DNA from 2 places in the Lacticaseibacillus paracasei subsp. paracasei genome. Region 2 is predicted to be linked to the other one. Evidence: predicted binding sites of a transcription regulator. Region 2 holds the regulator's gene; the other holds the start of a gene.
The links. Region 2 encodes LexA, which represses DNA repair genes until DNA is damaged. Its sites were predicted from a motif close to CNAACANNTGTTNG; they were not measured.
Positions count from the first base shown of each region.

Region 1: a site for LexA is predicted at 1,675-1,688, ahead of recA (recombinase RecA). Genes of this name have one in related genera too.

Region 1 covers NZ_AP012541.1:2,735,626-2,739,163, reverse strand. The annotation lists gene LBPC_RS13435 (DUF7679 family protein) at 167-640, shown strand; gene LBPC_RS13430 (DUF554 domain-containing protein) at 797-1,495, opposite strand; gene recA (recombinase RecA) at 1,895-3,088, shown strand; gene LBPC_RS13420 (aminotransferase-like domain-containing protein) at 3,393-3,538, opposite strand, start outside.
Region 2 covers NZ_AP012541.1:700,740-704,277, reverse strand. The annotation lists gene LBPC_RS03390 (AEC family transporter) at 1-589, shown strand, start outside; gene LBPC_RS03385 (hypothetical protein) at 603-1,076, shown strand; gene lexA (transcriptional repressor LexA) at 1,205-1,831, opposite strand; gene LBPC_RS03375 (hypothetical protein) at 1,960-2,154, opposite strand; gene LBPC_RS03370 (AI-2E family transporter) at 2,658-3,538, shown strand, end outside.

The DNA of each region.
Region 1 (3,538 bases), 960 kb from region 2:
CTAAGCGCTCCTGCTCGCGCTCACCATAACGCGCTCTTCAGCGCAGCAGCCAGCGTGTAAGGACCTTGGCCGCAATGGTCAAAGAGCGACCATCACGGCCAAGGACGCTTACACGCTGGCTGCTAACCGCGCTGAAGACCGCTCACTTGTTTTGGGGGAACTTTATATGAAAAAACGACACATCGTTGCTCGGGTTCGACGCCCGGATGGTTTAGTATTGGATTTTCGGTTACCCAAGGATGTCACACGTGCCATTAACGTCAGTCAGCAAACAGACTGGTTTGAACGTTTACGCGGTGGTTTGATTGTTGTGCCCATGGCGCCATATGTGGGTAAAGGCGAGACGGCATTGTTTGTCGGTCGCATTGAGCGGGTTTATTATTCAGATCGGTTTTTAAAACGGTTTACCCGTAGCCAATTCTTATTACCTGATGTTTGGCGAGAGCAGGACATGCTTGAAAGTTATACTTTCTTGCGGCACGATCATGCATGGTTGAATCAGCAGTACCTAAAAGATGATCTGCGCTACTGGTATTATGATGCCAATTCGCACTTGCTGGGTGTCGTGCGTGATTGGCATTGCAAACTGGTTTACTATCGTTTCCATCGCCAAAAGCAGCGGCTCATTCCGAATTTCTGAATCATAATCGGCACTTTTACCAAAAAAAACGACCCATGCCAGTGAAGCAGGGGTCGTTTTTTTGGTAAAAATCTGCTCTGATTTATCACCACAACCGTTCAAACCGGTCAGTTTATGATCTGCCAATAGCCTCCTCCTAAATGGTTCAATCATTAATCATAGAAAATACTGACCAGTTAGGATCGCAACAAGGACTAGCAAGCCAGGCAGCAGATTAGAAATACGAATTTTAGTAATGCCCATCAAGTTTAACCCAATCCCCAAGATCATTAAGCCGCCGACTGCACCAATTTCGCGGAGTGCGTTCGTCATCAATGCCTTGGGCACGAATTGGACTAAAAAACTGGCGAAGAGTGTGATGGTGCCTTGATAAATGATCACTGGCAACGCGGAAAAGATCACGCCAACCCCGAGTGACGCGGTCAGCATAATCGCCATGAACCCGTCCATGACGGATTTAGTATATAGCGTGGTATTGTCTCCAGAAACGCCCGCCTGAATCGCGCCTAAAATACCCATGGCACCGATGACAGCAATCAGGGTGGCGGTCACGAACCCTTCCGCAAAATGCTGATTGCCGCGGGCAAAGCGCTGTTCCAACATCAAACCGAGGTGGTTCATGCCATCTTCAATATGCAACCACTCACCGATCAAGCCGCCAAGGCAAAGGCTGATGACCATAACAATAAAACTTTTTGTCTGCAAGGCCATTTGAATGCCCAATGCGAAGGTACCAAGCCCAAGACTTTTGGTGACAGTATCTTTAGCATGATCGCTAATACTGTGGAGAATCAAGCCTAAGACCCCGCCACCGATAATCGTCAACCCATTGACAATAGAACCCATGAACATCATTTCATTTTCCTCGTTTACCTATTTTTGTAGTATCAAGCCAATCGCCTCATCATACCATGCTTGTGTGCCACAATAACGCGTCATTTTTACCAAAAAGGTGTCAGTATCAGGTAAAATAAAGCAGTCACCTGCAAACAATTTTTGGGGATGACTTTTTTAACGTAAAAGCTTGCAAAAAACAAACGCATGTTCGATAATGGAGACAGCGTAAATTGATACTCGGATGTATATGTTTAAAATAGCGTACACAGGTTTTTGGAACTGCTGGCGCATTTTTATAAGACAAAGCGTGAACTGGCATGGTTAAAGACTGGGATATAAGTGGTCTGGTTGAGCTATTGTGACCAAGGTGCTTACACACAGACTTTTGCGCCAGTGAGCGCATTTAAGGAGACAAGTATGGCTAAGAAAACGACAGCAAAGAATGATAATGCTAAATCCGATGCTACAGATCGCGATACCGAACTAGAAAAAGCCCTTCAGAAGATCAAGAAAGCCTTTGGTGAAGGTGCCGTCATGAAGATGGGCGATCGACCGGAACTGAAGGTTGATGTCGTCTCAACAGGCATTTTATCCTTGGATCTTGCACTCGGTGTCGGCGGGTTACCGCGTGGCCGAATCGTTGAAGTCTATGGTCCTGAAAGTACCGGAAAAACAACGATTGCGTTGCAGACTATTGCCGAATTGCAGAAATCAGGCGGCAAGGCGGCTTACATTGACGCCGAAAATGCGATGGACCCGAAGTATGCGGCGGAACTTGGCGTAAATATTGACGACTTACTGTTGTCTCAGCCAAACTCTGGGGAACAGGGGCTTGAAATTGCTGAAATGCTGATTGAATCAGCGGCTGTTGATATTGTTGTCATTGACTCTGTCGCAGCCTTGGTTCCCAAGGCTGAAATTGAAGGTGCCATCGGGGATAGCCATGTGGGCTTGCAAGCCCGGCTGATGTCGCAGGCACTGCGGAAGATGGCCGGTTCGATCAACAATACCAATACGCTGGTTATTTTCATTAACCAATTGCGTGAAAAAGTTGGCGTGATGTTTGGCAACCCAGAAGTGACACCGGGCGGCCGTGCCTTGAAATTCTATGCGTCTGTGCGGATTGAAGTCAAGCGTGGGCAGCAGGTGAAAGACGGCAAAGATGTTGTCGGCTTCGCTAGCAAACTGAAAGTCACTAAGAATAAGGTCGCACCGCCGTTTAAATCGGTTGAAACCACGATGTCATTTGGTCACGGGATTGAACACAATACCGATATGATTAACTTGGCAACCGATAAAGACAATGACATTGATGTCATCACCAAGTCTGGCTCTTGGTATAACTATGGCAAGGAACGTTTGGGCCAAGGACTTGTCAACGCATCTCACTACTTGGATGAACATCCGGAAATTTCTAAGGAAATCGAAGAAAAGATTCGTGAACAAGTTGCGCCAAAGAAGCCTGAAGAAGCCGATGAGAAGCAGGATGATAAGAAAGACGGTCAGGCATCTGCTGATAAAAAGACCGAAAAGACAACGACCACTGATACTGAAAAGAAAGCCGGCAAGAAAGATGACCCTGCCAGCTTCGGGGTTGATCGGTTAGTTTAAGCAACTGATGGATGTTTGATTAATCGCCGTTTACACTTTGAAAAAGTGTGCGGCGATTTTTTGTCTTCAAAACAAAAAAATGCCCGCTACCATCGCAGCGGGCGTTTTTGTTATTGGGTGATCGGATGGGGGCCAATCACCGATTTTTCTTTGGAGGAGAAAAATGAAAATTAGGTTGGGGTTTAGGAATGAGTGGGTGGCTCACTTCTATGCTGTCAATACTACCGGCAAAGTGTGACGAAAATGTGATCGTTACGTTGTCATTTTGTTAAGGTTAACCGAGTTTTTTTGAACGCGTTATAGCCTAGGCTTGTTCGGCAACCAGATTGTGTTGCAGAGCAACCTTTAATGCTGGACCCAAAGCTTTCATGCCGGTATCAATTTGCGCCAGACTAGGACCAGTGAAGTTCAACCGGGCACCGTTGGACAAAGCCGCTGTCGCATATAGAT
Region 2 (3,538 bases):
AGCCTTATTTGGGCCAAGTAGTCTGCCATATGTGTTGGTCTACTACATGGCCAACACCACCATTTTTTGGACCATCGGCGTTTACCTTATTCAAGGTGACGGCCCGCGCCCAGCTAAATTTGATTTGAAAAAGGTACTTGGGAAAGTGTTCTCACCGCCGTTGCTCGGTTTTATGTTAGGGATTGTGCTTGTGCTTTTAAAAATCAAATTGCCGACTTTCTTGATGGCCGATCTGACTTATATCGGTGCCTTAACTGTTCCTGGCTCCATGTTCTTCATTGGCATCGCTTTGCATCAAGCAGGCTGGGGTAAATTAAGAATCAGCAAAGAAGCTTTGGGTATTTTCAGTGGCCGCTTCCTCTTTGCACCGTTACTCATGACGGCGCTTGTCGCCTTCGCCCCTGTCCCAACTTTGATGAAACAAATCTTTATTTTGCAATCTTGCATGCCGGTCATGACCAATGCGCCTGTTGTTGCCAAACTGTACGATGCGGATTCCGATTACGCTGCTATCATGGTCACCGAAACAACGCTGCTTTCGATGATCGTGATCCCAATCGTGATGACTTGCATCCAGTTCATTCACTAGGAGTTGCTGTCGAATGAAAAAGCGCTATCTGCTACTAGCAGCAATCTTGATCTTATCAGGCTGCTCACAAACTACCTCAACCCCCAAAAAGACAACATCATCATCGAGCGCAACATCACAATCGCACACGGTCAAAAAAACTGTTCCGAAAGCGACCTTAGGTACATTGGTTGGCCATGCGTTCGTCCAAACAAAAGATGCGACCAAAGCAATTCGAGTCACCTCATCCACCAGCGGCTACTATCTTGAAACATTAGCCAATCGAGATGGTGTCTTTGAAAGTACTGATAGTGGTATTTTTGCTGCTGATTTGACCCTCAAAGGCCGAATCTTCACCTTCACTGGTAAAGCGCAGCCGCAAGCCTCTGCTAATACGATACAATTTCAATTAACAAAAACCGGTAACTTAAAGCAGTTGCCCGATGGTCCCGTTTATAAAAAGGTGCCACAAGACGATCTCGATCGCCTCGCCCAACAAAACCAATAAAGTGTCTGAGCAAAAAGACATCAGCCGTGATCCTATATTTTGTGGGATCACAGCTGATGTCTCTTTTGTTGATGGTACATTTTAATTGGATTTAAGTTGCCAGCCTAGTCATTCACGACTTCAAATGGTTAAACTAATGCAGGCCGATATAAACTCACAACGATGCCAAGAATCGTTACATCCGGGAAGAACATATCATCCATACTGTCATTTTCAGGATGTAACCGAATGCCGTTCTTTTCTTTATAAAATCGCTTGACAGTGGCTTCATCTTCCTCAGTCATTGCAACAACAATCTGCCCATTCTCGGCGTCATTCTGCTTCTTGACAATAATCTGGTCACCATCTAAAATGCCGATTTTGATCATTGAATTACCTTGAACTCGCAACATGAATAATTCGTCAGCGGCATACGGAAGATCGTCTGGTACCGGAAAATAATCATCGATATTTTCGATGGCCGTAATCGGGACCCCTGCAGCAACTGTGCCGACGATCGGAATACCGTGATCCTGAACGCCAATGAAGTCACGTCCGGCTGAGGTCACTTCAAGCGTCCGCGGCTTCGCTGGATCCTTAGCAATAAGTCCCGCCGCCAACAATTTCTCCAAGTACGCTGCCACCGTGCTTGACGAACTTAGACCGACTGATTTGCCGATTTCGCGAACCGTGGGCGGGTACCCATGATCCTCGATTGCATCATAGATTGATTGTAAAATTTGTTTCCAACGTTTCTGACTTGCTTGTGTTGGCATCCGCTCACCGCCTCAGTTCTAATTGATTACACAAAGCATACCAAAGCGAACGAACGTTTGCAATGATTTTATGCCTAAATAGCAAAAAAGTCCACAGATAAAAAGCATCTGTGGACCTCATCCTTAAATTAATTATGCAATAATGGCATCTTATGCATCTGACGCCGATCACATCTGCTTTTGATGACCGCGTAGAAGAAACTCAAGAAAATATCAAGCGCGATTAACAAAATGCCGGCTGTCGCAAAGTTGCTGAATAACAGCAAGGTTGCCACGAGGGTCAGAGTAATTAATGTCCATTTTGCGCCCCGTAGGATTGTCATGTGGGGTCACTCCTCTCCGTATCGGATAAACCGACATATACTCACCGTTTTGGTTGTGACTCTAATCATACCCAATTTTTGAGTTTTGTAAAGCCTTTGTATACATAAAATTTACATTTGATGCCTTTATTTAGGGTTTTTAAAGATTTGTAACGATTATTCCATGTTGTTTGTAAATTTTATGTAATCTTTTTTAACATCAAATCAATCCGCTTTTAACACGGCTATCCTCGAAATATGACCATGAGTCGAGTATCATTAATGGTACAGAGCGTGAACAGGCACGTTTAGAAATCGGAGCATAAGTGGCCTCCAACCTAAATGGCCGGGCTTGGGTCATTTAGGTTGGAGGTTCCTTATGTGCAGGTTTCTGTGCCTGTGAACGCGTTTTAATGAGCGTAAACAGGCCCTGCCGCAAATCTGGCTAGTCGCTCTCATCGTTTGTTATTGTCATGAAGCTTATACATCCAACAGGTATCACAATTGTAGAGGAGGGTACCCCCTTGAAACATACCGACTCGTGGCTCTATCGCCGCTTTCTTAATAGCAAGTTTATGATCCTGCTAGTTGACTTGTTACTGGCATTGCTCGTGATTTTCGTTTTCACTAAAATTGCGTGGGTTTTCCAGCCAGTACTGGATTTTCTCGGGATTATCGCGCCACCGTTTATCTTTGCCGGCATTCTCTTCTACCTTACTGTCCCGATTATTAATCGATTAGAAAAATTCGGACTTCATCGTGGCTGGGCAATTGGCCTGTTATTCATTGTGCTGATCGGTTTGTTGGCGTGGGGATTGTTGCGTTTCATTCCGGCAGTAAGCAATCAAATTACCAGTATTGTCCATTCAGCGCCGCAAATCTTTGATGAAATTGGCAAATGGTTGGATAATCTGAATGACCAGCAGAATATTCTCTCACAGCATGATCTCAATGAGATTGCAGCAGAAGTGCAAAGTTTCTTCACTGGTAAACAAGGTGCCTTCGTAACCGGCACAATTTCTCAACTGCAGAACTTAATTGGCATTGTTGGTAATGTCGTCATCACCATTTCAACAGCGCCAATCATTCTTTTCTTCATGTTAAAAGACGGCGACAAATTTACGCCGATGGTACTTCATATCGTGCCAACTAAACTTCGCCGGTCAGTCAAGCAAATGTTGCATGAGATGAATGAAAAGGTCGGTTCTTATGTCCAAGGTCAAATCACCGTTGCCTTATGCGTTGCAGTGATGTTCATGGTCGGCTATTCAGTGATCGGTTTACGTTATGGCCTTATCTTCGGCTTATTGGCATGCCCACTGAATTTGATCCCATACTTTGGCTCAGCCTTGGCGATGATTCCGCCGCTCATCATGGGTGCCCTAACCTCCCCGCGAATGATTTT